Regions from separate parts of the Synechococcus sp. 65AY6A5 genome, predicted to be linked through region 2. Evidence: predicted binding sites of a transcription regulator. Region 2 holds the regulator's gene; the other holds the start of a gene.
The links. The regulator NtcA, encoded in region 2, controls nitrogen genes in cyanobacteria. The targets are predictions, from matches to a motif close to GTANCNNNNGNTAC.
Positions count from the first base shown of each region.

Region 1 (4,040 bases), 440 kb from region 2:
CACTTCATCCAGTTCCAGTTGCCCTTTGAACAAGTCGGTGTTGGGCTTGTGGCCGATGGCGTAGAACAGGCCGCCCACTGCCATCTCCCGAATCTCGCCCGTCTGGTTGTTGCGCACCTTCACCCCCGTCAGGCGCAGGCCGTCGCCCAGAACCTCCACCGCCTCCGTGTGCCAGTGGACGGTAATCTTGGGGTGGTTGAGCACCCGGTCTTGCATGGCCTTGCTGGCCCGCATCTTGCCACTGCGCACCAGCATGTGGATATGGGATCCAAACTTGGTCAGGTAGGTGGCCTCCTCACAGGCGGTATCGCCGCCGCCAATGACCACCAGCTCCACCCCCCTAAACATGGGCATGGCCCCATCGCAGACGGCGCAGGCCGACATGCCCCGGTTCCAGTAGATCTCCTCTCCGGGCAAGTGCAGGCGCTTGGCCGTGGCCCCGGTGGCAATAATCAGGCTGTGGGTGCGCACTTCCCGTTCGTCAGAGCGAACCACAAAAGGCCGCTGGCTCAGATCCACAAAGGTGACGTCCTCGGGGTAAAGCTCTGCCCCCCACCGCTGCGCCTGGGCACGCATGTTTTTCATCAGTTGGGGGCCACTGATGCCCTCGGGAAAACCCGGAAAGTTCTCCACCTCGGTGGTGGTCATCAACTGCCCGCCCGGGATCCCGCCCACCTGAAACCCCTCAAACACAACCGGCTTCAGGTTGGCACGCCCGGCATAAATGGCCGCCGTAAACCCAGCAGGGCCAGAACCAATAATCACCACGTTCTCAACCCGACTTTGCTCTGTCATCCGATGTCGCTCCTTGCTGTTGCTGAAAACTAAACCAAACTCATAACGACTACGTTTTAGCCTAACACGAGCTGGTACCCTCGGCGAGGCTGGAGCTTGTTAGTCCCATTTTCGCTTTCCTCTAGCTAGGGGGACAGGGTTTTGTCTCTGTCTGGAGGACAACAGGGCAGAAACGCCTGGCTGAGAGGCGCGATGGCCAACCTCTGGAGCAGAAGGCCAAAGCCAGGGCAATTTCGTATCAGAAACTACAAAATGCTGAGATCGGCTTTTCTAGGATGGGTGAGCGCTTTTGGCCCATTCAAGTCGAAGCGTGGGGATCCCGTCTACCTTTGATTACCCCAGTCTCAACCGCAACCCAATCAGGAGAGAGTAATGGCATCCACGCCCCAAGATGTGCTTCAGATGATCCAGGACAACGATGTCCAGATGGTGGATCTCAAGTTTGTGGATCTCTTTGGCACCTGGCAGCATGTCTCCTTCCACTCTTCAATGCTGACGGAGCAAGCTTTTAGCGAAGGGCTGCCCTTTGATGGCTCCAGCATCCGAGGCTGGAAATCCATCAACGAGTCAGACATGTACATGGTGCCAGACCCCAAAACGGCCTGGATCGACCCCTTTTTCCAAGTGCCCACCCTCAGCCTCATCTGTAGCATCATTGAACCCCGCACCGGTCAGCCCTACAGCCGTTGTCCTCGGAGCCTGGCCATGCGGGCTGTGGCTTACCTGCAATCGACAGGCATTGCCGATACGGCTTACTTTGGGCCCGAGGCAGAGTTTTTCATCTTTGAAGATGTACGGTTTGACCAAACTCAGAACGCCGGCTACTACTTCGTCGATTCCATCGAGGGCCGCTGGAACTCAGGCCGGGAGGAGAAAGGGGGCAACCTGGGCTACAAGCCGCGCTACAAAGAAGGCTATTTCCCTGTGCCGCCCACCGATGCCCACCAAGACCTCCGCACCGAGATGCTGCTGACGATGGCCAAGTTGGGGGTGCCTATCGAGAAGCACCACCACGAGGTGGCTACCGGCGGGCAAGGGGAGCTGGGCTACCGCTTTGCCGATCTGATCACGGCTGCCGACTACATGATGATTTACAAGTACGTGATCCGGAACGTGGCCCGCAAGCACGGCAAGACGGTGACGTTCATGCCCAAGCCCCTCTTCAATGACAACGGCAGCGGCATGCACACGCACCAGTCCCTCTGGAAAGACGGCCAGCCCCTGTTCTACCAAGAGGGCAACTATGCCGATCTCAGCGAAACGGCTCTCTACTACATCGGCGGCCTGCTCAAGCACGCCCCGGCCATCCTGGCCTTCACCAATCCCACCACCAACTCCTACAAGCGCTTGGTGCCCGGGTTTGAGGCGCCGGTAAACCTGGCCTACTCGCAGGGCAACCGCTCGGCTTCCATTCGCATTCCGGTCACGGGCAAAAATCCCAAGGCCAAGCGGCTGGAGTTTCGCTGCCCCGATGCCACCTGCAACCCCTACATCGCCTTCTCGGCCATGTTGATGGCCGGCTTGGACGGGATCAAGAACAAGATCCACCCCGGCGAGCCCCTGGACAAAGACATCTACGATCTAGAGCCAGACGAGCTGGCCAAGATCCCCTCCACGCCCGGATCCCTGCTGGATGCTCTGGAAAACCTGCAGAAGGATCACGCTTTCTTGTTGGAGGGAGGTGTCTTTACCGAAGATCTCATCGAGGCCTACATCGAGTACAAAATTGACAACGAGATCAACCCCATCAACCTGCGGCCTCACCCCTACGAGTTCGCGCTCTATTTCGACGCCTGATTCTCATCTAAACCATTAGTTCTCGGCCAAGGCTTTTGAACGGGATCCCTTCTTGCTGGAGGGATCCCTTTTTTGTGCCTGCTCTGGTACTCTGGGTGGGGGTGCTGAAGTTTACAGACTCAGGGGGGGTTTGGATGGGATGGCTTATAGCTCTTATTATTTGGGTCCTTATTCTCTTAGGCCTTCTGGCGCTTGTTGTCTATCTAGAGAAGCTAGCTGACTATCTAGAGAAGAAGCGTCGGGAAGCTTTGGAGCAGGTGGCCAGGAGCCTGGGCATGTCGTTTTCAGCAGAGCTACCCGAAGGGATCCGCTCCCGCTTGCTTCAGGCAGGCTTTAAACTATTTGAACAAGGCTACGATCGACGTTTCTACAACTCAATGTCCAAGCGGCTAATCGATGGAACTGAGATCGGTGCCTTTGACTATCAGTATGGGTACCCCAGCGGCAGGGGCAAGAGGCGGGCCAGGGCAGGAGCGCCCACACCCGACGATCATAGGTACCCCAGCGGCAGGGGCAAGAGTCGCAGGATTGTCTGGGGCAAGAGTCGCGGCACTCATTGCCAGTCTGTTTTCTGGGCCTATTGCGAAGATCTACGGCTACCTCATTTTCGGCTACATCCGAATATTCCCCTGTTTCATGACATTGCCAAAGCCTTTGGCATGCAAGATATCAACTTCGAGGGCCACCCTCGGTTTTCCCGCAGCTACCTTTTGCGCGGAGAAGATGAGGCCAAGATTCGCCTGCGCTTCCATCCTAGGTTTCTTAGCTTCTTGGAGCAGCATCCTCCTTGTTGCGCTGAGGGATCCGGGCCGCAGCTTATTGTTTGGCGGGACGACCAACAGGTGAGTCCAGAAAAAATGGCAGACTGGCTGCGCTTCGGGGAAGAATGGGTGCAACGACTGCGGCTGCGTCGCGTTTAACTCTCTGGATCGTCCCTCAAGGCCACTCCCTGGGTATGATGAGAGGAAGAGTTTAAAAAACGTAACGTGTCTTCCTCATTGTCCCAGGCGGTTGTTCTCATTACAGGGGCCACAGGGGGAATTGGCAGTGCCCTTGTGCCTCTCTTGGCCCAGGCCGGAGCCCATCTAGTGCTGGCGGCGCGGCGAGAAGGGCCCCTAGCCACCTTGGCCGAGAAAGCAGTAGCCCTCGGGGCTGCTTCTGGAGTAGGGATCCCCACAGATGTAACCGACTACGCCCAGGTCGAGGCGCTGGTGACCCAAACGCTGCAGAGGCACGGGCGGATCGATGGGCTAATCAACCTCGCCGGCGCCGGCATCCTCAAACCTGCCCCGCAAATTACCCCCGCTGACCTGGAGCAGATGCTGGCGGTCAACCTCAAGGGCAGCTTCTACACCAGCCAACTGGTGGCCAACGCCATGCGGGAGCAGAAGTCCGGCCATATTCTCAACTTCCCCGGCATTCTGGGCCGCCACCCCATGGCCATGGCC
Region 1 is NZ_AXUW01000001.1:1,003,698-1,007,737, reverse strand. Features, by position in the region: gene trxB (thioredoxin-disulfide reductase) at 1-795, opposite strand, end outside; gene glnA (type I glutamate--ammonia ligase) at 1,168-2,592, shown strand; gene SYN65AY6A5_RS14320 (hypothetical protein) at 3,252-3,512, shown strand; gene SYN65AY6A5_RS04725 (SDR family oxidoreductase) at 3,579-4,040, shown strand, end outside.
Region 1: the regulator NtcA is predicted to act here: its motif matches at 1,031-1,044, upstream of glnA (type I glutamate--ammonia ligase).

Region 2 (9,812 bases):
ATTACAGCCCTGGCCGGAGATGGGATCGGTCCTGAAATCATGCAGGTGGGGCGGGCGGTTTTGGATGCGGTTGCCGCTCAGGTGGGGTTTTCCCTCCAGTGGCAGGAGGGCTTGATTGGCGGGGCCGCCTACGAAGCCACGGGGGATCCCTTGCCGCCAGAGACCTTGAAAATGGCCCAGGAGAGCGATGCTGTTTACTTGGCGGCAGTTGGCGACTTTAAGTACGACACCCTGCCGCGGGAGAAGCGCCCTGAGCGGGCTTTGTTGGGCTTGCGGGCGGGCCTGGGGCTGTTTGCCAACTTGCGCCCGGTGAAGATCTTTCCGCAACTGGTGCAGGCCTCTTCCCTCAAGCCGGAGGTGGTTGCCGGGATCGACCTGGTGGTGGTGCGGGAGCTCACCGGCGGCATCTACTTCGGCCAACCCAAAGGGATCTTCACAGATGCCAAGGGATCCCGGCGGGGTGTGAACACCATGGCCTACAGCGAGGCGGAGGTGGATCGCATTGCCCGTGTGGCTTTTGAACTGGCCCGCAAACGCCGGCGCAAGCTCTGCTCGGTGGATAAAGCCAATGTCCTGGAAGTGTCACAACTGTGGCGGGAGCGGGTTACCGCCATTGCGGCTGAGTACCCCGACGTGGAGCTGTCCCACCTGTACGTCGATAATGCTGCCATGCAGTTGGTGCGCTGGCCCAAGCAGTTTGACGTCATTCTCACGGAGAACCTCTTCGGGGATATCCTCTCCGACGAGGCGGCGATGCTGACCGGGTCCATCGGCATGTTGCCCTCTGCCTCTTTGGGATCCTCTGGCCCTGGGGTGTACGAACCCGTACACGGGTCAGCCCCAGATATTGCCGGACAAGACAAGGCCAACCCCATTGCCCAGGTGCTCTCCGGGGCAATGCTGCTGCGCTACTCCTTGGATCAGCCCCAGGCTGCCGACCGCATCGAACAGGCCGTCGAGGCGGTTTTGGCCCAGGGCTACCGCACTGCCGACATCTACTCTGAGGGGATGACCCTCGTCGGCTGTCGGGAAATGGGGGAAAAGATCTTGGCTGCTCTGGCCCAGCAGCAAGCCTCCCCCCAAGGATCGCTCTCAGCCCCTGGTGGTTGAGGGGAGGTTCCCTCGTCGCTGCCCTGCCCTGGTGGCACGGCTACTCCTCTCCCAGAGGGAGGGATTGTCCCGACTGGTAAATTCCTGGAAACGGCCCTAGGGGCAGCTTCTCCCCCTAGACAAAGCGATGGCCAAGCTGCATTGGGTCGTGGACGGTGATCTTTTTCTTGTGGATGGAAATGTAGTTCTTCTTGCGCAGCTCCCCCAACAGACGAGTGATGGTGACGCGAGTGGAGCCGATCGCTTCCGCAATGGCCTGGTGGGATAGCTTGAGATCGATGGTGACTCCATTGGGGCCGGGCACCCCGAAGTCGCGGCAGAGGATCAGTAGAAAGCTGACCAGACGGGATCCCATGTCGCGGTGGGCCAGCGTCTCGATCATCATCTCCGTCTGCAAGATGCGGGAAGACAGGCTCTTGAGGAGCAACATGGAGAGCTCAGCGTTCTCCCGCAAGGATTTTTCCACCTGTTCGATGGGCAGAGAGAGCAGCTCGACGCGGGTAAAGGCCACCGCGTGATAGAAGCGGTCGGAGCGCTGCCCCGTGATGAAGGAGAGCACCCCAAAGATGCTGTTTTCCCGCAGGAGAGCGACGGTAATTTCTTCCCCCATTTCGTAGACCCGCGAGAGCTTGACAGCTCCTTTCACCAAAAAGTAAACCCGCTCCGCCGGATCCCCAGGAAAGAAGATGGTCTTACCGCGCTCAAACGTTTCGATAACCGGAGGATGGTGAGGCCCTCCCAACTGTTTGAAGGCTGCAACCAGAGATTTTTCTGCAATGGCCACTGCCATATTCTTCAACCTTTTAAGGTCAGTTTATCCCTTAGAATCAACCCAACAAGATCAGCCAGGAGTGCCGGGGTTGAGCTGCCCGCTATTGACCCAAGCCACCCTTGACTCAAAAATGACCTCGGCGGCAAGATTATCCTAAGCTAAAAGACTCTGCTTGGATATCTTTGTAGCAGGAGCTACATCTTTGAAGTCTTGTCTCCTGTCCAAGATATGCCTCTAGCGCACTGTTTTGGGACGGTGCAGGCGGGAGGTGCGAGGAAAGTTATATGGGGATCGCGCAGGGTGGGGTTGCCGCCCCTTCTCAGCTAAGCCGTCAGCATTTCACGGTGCGGATGCCGGAGCCGGCCAATCACCTTTTGGAGGTGGAACTACAGATCCAAGAGGTGGATCCAGAAGTACCTCTGCAACTGCGGCTGCCGGTGTGGACGCCGGGATCCTACCTGGTGCGGGAATATGCCCGCCATGTGCAAGAGTTTCAGGCAGCAACGGAGCAAGGGATCCCTTTGGCCTGGCGGAAGGTAGATAAGCACACTTGGGAGATCGAGCCGCCCCGCTGTTCGGCTGTCGCGATCCGCTATCGGGTCTACGCCTACGAGCTGACGGTGCGCACCAACCATTTGGATCTCACCCACGCCTACTTCAACGGGGCGGCGCTCTTTCTCTACGTGCCCGGTCGCGAGCGGGAGCCCTACACCTTGACGATAATCCCTCCCAAACCCGACTGGCACGTCGCCACCAGTTTGCGACCTTTGAGGTCTTCTTCTGAGGATGCTGCTTCCGGCCAGTCTTTTGTGGCGGCAGACTACGACGAGCTGGTGGATAGCCCGGTGGAGGTGGGCCTGCACCAGTTGCGGTCGTTTGCGGTGGAAGGGATCCCTCACTACTTCGTGGTCTGGGGAGCGGGCACCCTAAATTTGGAGCAAGCGGTGGCCGATGCCGAGAAAATTGTCCGGGCCACGGCGGCGTTTTTTGGCGAGCTGCCCTACGACCGCTACTGGTTTATTGTGCATTTGTCAGCCGGGGGATTTGGCGGCCTGGAGCACAAGTACAGTGCCACCCTCAATTATTCTGGACTGGAGCTGCATCAGCCCCACTCCTACCGCCGCTTTTTGGCGCTGCTGGCCCATGAGCTTTTCCATGCTTGGAACGTCAAGCGGCTGCGCCCTCTGGCTTTGGAGAAAATTAACTACAACCAAGAAAACTACGTGGACTGTCTGTGGTTTTGCGAGGGGGCAACCAGCTACTACGAAAATGTCATCTTGCTGCGGGCAGGGATCCTCAGCGCCGAAGATTTTTTAAAGATCCTGGCCGAGCAAATTGGCCGGCTGCAGCGCACTCCAGGTCGAGCCGTACAATCGCTGCGAGAATCCAGTTTCGACGCCTGGATCAAGCTCTACCGTCCCCACGAAAATAGCCTCAACAGCCAGGTTTCCTATTACCTAAAGGGCGCTTTGGTCTGCTGGCTGCTAGATCTGCACATTCGCCACCTCTCAGGGGGGCAGGGATCCCTGGACACGGCCCTGCGGGATCTGTGGCAGCGCTTTGGTCGGACAGAGAAAGGCTACAGCAACCAAGACTTGCAAGAGGCGTTTGAGCGGGCAGCCGGCGCCGATCTCAGCCCCTTTTTCGCCGCCTATGTGGACGGCACGGAAGAGCTAGACTACAACGCCTACCTCCACCCCTTTGGCCTCACCCTCAAGGTTCACTTCAGCCGACCCAACCCTCCCCCCTACCTGGGCCTCAACTTCAACGGCGAAGGCAATCGCATCAGCGCCGTCGAGATGGGATCCCCCGCTCAAAAAGCCGGCATCTGGGCTGGCGATGAGTTGGTGGCCTTGGATGGCTTCCGGGTAAGCGCTGCCAACTTGCCAGAACGCTTGGCGGCCTACCAGCCCCACCAGGCCATCTGCCTGAGCGTCTTTCAGGGCGATCAGTTGAAGCACTTCTGGATCCCCTTAGATCCACCTCGCCCGGATGTGTACACCCTCGAAGCCCTGCCAGAACTCACTCCCGCCCAGAAAGCGCTCCAGCAGGGCTGGCTGGGATCCCTTCTGGCTCAAGAGTAAGCAGGAGGTAGCAATGCTTTAAAATCTTCCTAGCTGTTCACAACTCCTGAGTTAGGTTAAAGAAAATAGGATCAAGGGAAGATGACTCTGCTTTTAGGTCTTCTAATTGGATTGGCTATTGGTTTCTGCCTGGGCGTTTATACCTGTAGGCTCACTCAAAGAGCTAATAGTCAGTTACTGGATGAGATTCTAAGAAAGTTACAAGCTGATCTTGAGGGCTTCAAACTTCATATCTCAGAAAGTCTGTCCGAAAGTTACCAAAACTTCCTTCAGCATTTAGCTGAGTACAGAAGTCAGCTAGTTAAGAACATAAGTAACCAGAAGAATATCCTGAGCAGGCTATTAGAAAGTACAGAAAAAATTTCCCAGAATCTAAGCTCAAGTTCTAGCCTTCAAAAGACGAAGGAAACTAACGAGCGAACTGCTGGCGCGCGACTCAAGAGTTTGCCGCCAGGGACGATTAGCCTTGAACAGGTGAAAATAGGGGTATTTCTGTGTTCTAGGAACATAATGATGAAGAACCTGATCCCATCTAGTAACGATGCAGAAGGAGAACTCGATAACAAGCTGAACTGGATATCAAACCTTATGGGTCAGAGGTACTCGCTGATCGAGAAGCTTTACAAAGAAATTAAATCTGGCATTGGAGAAGAAAAGGCCTTAACTCTTTGCTTAAAAGGCAACTCCCCGGAAGTGATAAGTTATAGCTGCCAACTTGCTTCCGCTCTACATAAGGTTAATTTCTTGGAGGAATATAACTACTCAAAATCCTCCAAAAACCTGAGGGTAAAGCTAAGCAAGTCTACAGAGGCAATCAAGTTCCTATCTGGAGATTGGCTGGAGAGATATGTCAAACGGCAACTGATCAAGTTTGCTAGAGAGCAGGGACAGAAGATCGATTTTTCCTACATCGCAAATGAGAAAGTTACTTTGCCCGACGGTAGCGACTTTGAGATCGATCTCTTCTTCCACATTAACAACCGATTCTACTGGATAGAGTCGAAGACCGGCAGCTATAGAGACTGTATAGAGAAGTACTCTTGGCTCGCCTCCGAAATGGGTCTCGGCCCAGATCAAGTCTTTCTGGTCTTGGTAGATGTTGATCAAGAGACGAGAAGTAGGATCCGCTCCTCCTATAATCTTTCAGCTATTAGTGTCGAGGAGGTTGAGTCTCTGCTGTACAGAATTGTGAGGAGGTAGGCCCAGTCTAAGCTACCACCTTGACAGCCTGCTCCATACACCACCAGGGATCCTCGGCAAAAGCTGGCATGGGCGTGCTGCCCGCCTTGCCCAGAATGGCCAGCCTGACTTCTCTATCCAGACGGGATCCGGAGCCATAGGGATCGTCAGAGGGGGGCTCCAGCCTTTGTCCTAGAGGGGGCATTGCCATAATGCCCGGCTGCATGCCGGTACTGGTGACCCAGATTTTGAAGCGATCCACCGCCGTTTCTGTGTCTTCGGGCAGTTGCATCTGGAGCAGATAGCGAGGGCCAGAGCCAACTAATACGCTTTCGCTGGGGCGCAGGCGGGCAGGAGAGTCCGGCTGGTAGGGATAGACTAAACCGACGCTGCACTGCCGTTCGTCAAAGACTGTTACATAGACGTGCACCGGCGTAAGGGCCCTGTTGCGCAGGGCGATGGCGAGGTTGCGGCCTGCTTGAATTTGCACCTGGCCTTGGGGATCCCGCGGCAAAGGGCTAACTTCAGCAGGGCTAGAGCCACTGGCCGGCGTTTCCAGTTGCAGAAACTCTACTTCCAGAACACTGCTCAGAGCATCGCTGGCAGGTTGCAGGTTGAGGAGGTTGTCGAAGGCGGCCACATGTTCCAGCAGCCGCACCAGCTTGCGGGGCAGAGCCTGTGGCTTTTTTACCGGGATCCGAAAGGCTGCCAGCGCCACCTCTTCCTCCCGTCGGTAGAAGTGGTAGATGGCATCTGGCAGCATCTCTACCCGCAAGTCCGCTGCTTCTGGGTCGGTGTAGGCTAGAAGCGGCGAGGCCGGCAGAGCCGCCAGCAACTCGGCAACAGGCATTTGCGCTTGGCTGGGATCCGCACAGGTGAAGGCCACCCGCAACGGCTGAAACCGGACGGCAGACATGGGCGATCCTCAGAAAAAATCTCGTGATCCAGATCTACCGGATCCGCAGACCCAGCTCCAGCTTTGCCCTGTGCTGTAACGGCAAAGCATGGCAACGCATCCTGAACCAATCGGGCGTTCGCTTCAGCAGCGCGGAGCGCCTACGCTTGGGGAGAGATGCCTCACTGCCGGCATGGTGAATTAGGGACTAGCCACTGGCTAGCTAAGTGCGCTCGTAGAACCCAAAACTAGGAATCCCTATCCTTTAAGGCAGGGGGCAGGTCAACCAATTCTGAAGGGGTACCCATTACCTCGAGGGAAGTGCTTGCTTTCTGCCAAAGCAACCCGCTATGCTACCGCCCAGATTGAGGCATCCTTCTGTGGCAAGTCAGCAGCTTCGAGTCTATGTCCCCTCTCACCCGCTCATTAAGCACTGGTTAGCTGTGGCTCGCGACGTGGAAACCCCCACGCCCTTGTTTCGCAGTGCTCTATCGGAGCTGGGCCGCTGGCTGACCTACGAGGCGATGCGGGATTGGATCCCAACTCAGGCGGTGCAGGTGCAAACTCCTCTGGAACCTGCTGCAGCAGAAGTTATCGCCCCCAACACGCCGCTGGCCATCGTGCCTATTTTGCGGGCTGGGCTGGCCCTGCTGGAAGGCTGTCAGTCCCTCTTGCCCCAGGCACGGATTTTTCATGTGGGCCTGGTGCGGGACGAAAAGACGCTGCAGGTGAGTTGTTACCTCAATCGCCTGCCGGAGCGGATCCCGGAGCAGATGCGCATTCTCATCCCTGAGCCGATGTTGGCTACTGGCGGCACCTTGCTCTGGATCTTGGACGAGCTGAAAAAACGGGGAGCGGATCCCAGCTTAGTGAGAATTGTGAGCGTCTTGGCTGCTCTGCCGGGGCTGCAGCGGCTGGGATCCCATTACCCGATGGTGCAAATTTTCTGCGCCATGATCGACGAGCGGCTAAATGACCGGGGGTTTATCCTGCCCGGGCTGGGGGATGCTGGGGATCGCGCTTTCGGCACCTGATCCCTCAAAGGAATCGCGAGTCAAGAGGCTTGCTCTGCCGCTAGTATCGGCTGGGCACGGCAGCAGAGTGTAACATTTGGCATCAATTGCCCCAATGCCGCTCTGGGTGCTTCACTCCTCCAGAAGGTGGCCAAGAAGGGCACGTTGAATTAAACCTCTTCACTTCTGTCAAGGCTGTTGGATGATGGGAATGCTGGCCGCTTGAGCCCCAAGCCCGCCTCAGGGATCCGGCTTGCGCTCCTCGGGCTAGAGGCCGTTTGATCTGGCTAATTGACTGCTGCCAGCGCCTTTTCCTTTCCTGGGCTTATGCGACTTGTCCTCAGCAGTTTGGATGGCAGCCTCTTAGATCCCCAGTCCAACAGCTATGGCGCTGCCCGACAAGCTTTGGCGGCTTTGGAGCGCCGCTCCATTCCCTTAGTGCTCTACAGCCTGCGTACCCGCGCCCAACTGGAACATCTGTGTCGACAACTGCGCCTGGAGCATCCCTTCATCTGCGAGGACGGCTCCGCTATTTACGTTCCCGAACATTACTTTCCCGCAGGCATTTTGGACGAGCGCTGGCAACACCGCCCTCCCTACTACGTATGTGCCCTGGGATTGCCCTACCCCTGCTTGCGCCACATTTTGCAACAGGTGCGCCAAGATTACCACTTGGATCTCATCGGGTTCGGGGATTGGACAGCCTCGGAGCTAGCTGCCGCCACTGGGATCCCTTTGGAGGAAGCAGAACGGGTGCAAAAGCGGGAATATAGCGAGATTTTCAGCTATTCCGGGGATCCAGCAAGGCTGCGAGAAGCCCTTGCCCAACAAGAGGCCACCCTCACCCAGCACTTGTTACGGCTGCACCAGCTCCACTTCTCCGACCCCTCGCGGTGGTATTTGACCGGCTGGAGGCGGACAACCTTAACCTCAGAGCCCAGTTCCCTACCGGGAGAACAGGCGGTGCGGCTGCTCCTGGATTGCTACCAGCGGCATTTGGGCCCTGTCAGGGCCTTGGGCATCGGCTGCTCCCCCCCAGATTTGGCTTTTTTGCGGTGGGTGGAGCGGAAAGTAGTGCTTCCCAGCCCAATTGCGGATAGCCTCTGGAAGGAGGCCGTTCGCCTCGGCGGGCCAGAGGTTCAGACCCAGTGGCAACTGGCCCGGCTCCCCGGTCCTGAGGGGTGGAACGAAGTGGTGTTGAGGTGGCTGGAGGAAACCGATCATGGGGATGAATAAGCAACAAACCGGTGGACGGACTGCTCCCTTGGGCCTGCGTGTGGTGGGATGCCTGCTGAGTTTGGCGCTAGGACTGCCTGCCTCTGCCCAGCCGCCTATGAATCTGCTCACCGGGGAGCCGACAGTGGCCCAACTCAAGGAAGATGCAGCCCGCTACCTGCAGATGGGCTTTCACACCCTAGCCATCAACGCCTACCGGGCCGCCCTTGAGCTGGAAGACAAAACCAAAGTTCTCCCCAGCGAGCGGGATCCCGACGTGCCTTTTAACCTTGGCCTGATCTACGCCCGCCAGGGCAACCTCCCAGAGGCGCGAGCTGCCTTCCAACGTGCCGTAGAAGTGGATCCCACTAGCTTTAAGGCACGCTACCAATTGGCTCTGGTGGATCTTAAGTTAGGGAACCTGGTAGCGGCCAAGGAGCAGCTTACCCTCTTGGCCCATGCTGCCCGCAGCAATCCCGAAACCTACAGCTACATCCAGTCCCTGCTGGCCCCCCTGGAGTCGGTGCCCTTGCCCAACCAGCAGGCCAGCAACCCGCCTCGCCCTCCAGCCGCTGAGCCAGAAGCAGCCAAGCCTGCGCTCGAGCCCGAAAGGGACAAGACAACCACTCCACGGGCAGCCGCCTCGAAAAAGCAGCCAGAAGAGGAGAAGCCTCTCTCGGCCTTGCAACGGCTACGTCGGCGGGAGTTGGACTAGTCCAAACCGGGCCCAGACAGCTACAGCTTAGGAAGGAGAGCTAACCCCCCCCGAGAGCTACTGGGAGTGGAGCTTTCCCCAGCGCGCTTGACACTTAGGGCATAAAAAAAGGCTGGTATTAAACAGCACTTTTCAAGCTTGCAGGAGCAGCAGTAGAATCCTGCTAGCAAGGCAGCAGAGGCGGGATCCCTTCATGAAAGATTTCTATAGCGAGCTGGAGGTAAAGCCCGACGCGACCTCTGAAGAAATCAAAGAGAGCTACAGGCGGCTTGCCAAAGAGTATCATCCCGATCGGCTTCCTCCCGGTACACCGGAAAAGGCCCGACGGTACATCGAAGAAAAATTTAAGTCCCTTCAAGAAGCCTATTCAGTGCTGAGTGATCCCGTAAAGCGGAAAGCCTACGATTCCCAGAGGCTTTCCCAAACGAAAGGAAACGAACGTGATCTAGGTCTAAAAGCCAAACCAAGCTACAGCACACAAGACGGCAGCACTTGGCCGTTTGACCCTGACAAGATACAGAAAGCTGCCGAGGAGATAGAGCTGCGGAGGCGAAGGATTGAAACCAACTATAACCAGAAAATAGAGCAAGTGAAGTCAGAGCTAAAGAGAAACCTTATTTTAATCGGCATTAAGGAAGAGGATGCCAGAGTTGACTATACCTTCCTTACTAGAGACGAAAACATACAGAGCTGCTTTGTCTTTTTGTTTTTGGGCTTGTTGGCTTTCTTAGGAGGCTGGGGATGGATTGGTGCTATACTCGTACTCATTGCTTTGGTATCCGCTTGGTCGGCATTTTTCGAATCTGGGTATAGTAAAGAGCAAGTGGAA
Region 2 is NZ_AXUW01000001.1:557,938-567,749, reverse strand. Features, by position in the region: gene leuB (3-isopropylmalate dehydrogenase) at 1-1,110, shown strand, start outside; gene ntcA (global nitrogen regulator NtcA) at 1,226-1,900, opposite strand; gene SYN65AY6A5_RS02560 (PDZ domain-containing protein) at 2,167-3,966, shown strand; gene SYN65AY6A5_RS02555 (hypothetical protein) at 4,048-5,166, shown strand; gene SYN65AY6A5_RS02550 (hypothetical protein) at 5,174-6,061, opposite strand; gene upp (uracil phosphoribosyltransferase) at 6,391-7,074, shown strand; gene SYN65AY6A5_RS02540 (HAD hydrolase family protein) at 7,381-8,289, shown strand; gene SYN65AY6A5_RS02535 (tetratricopeptide repeat protein) at 8,282-8,983, shown strand; gene SYN65AY6A5_RS02530 (DnaJ domain-containing protein) at 9,177-9,812, shown strand, end outside.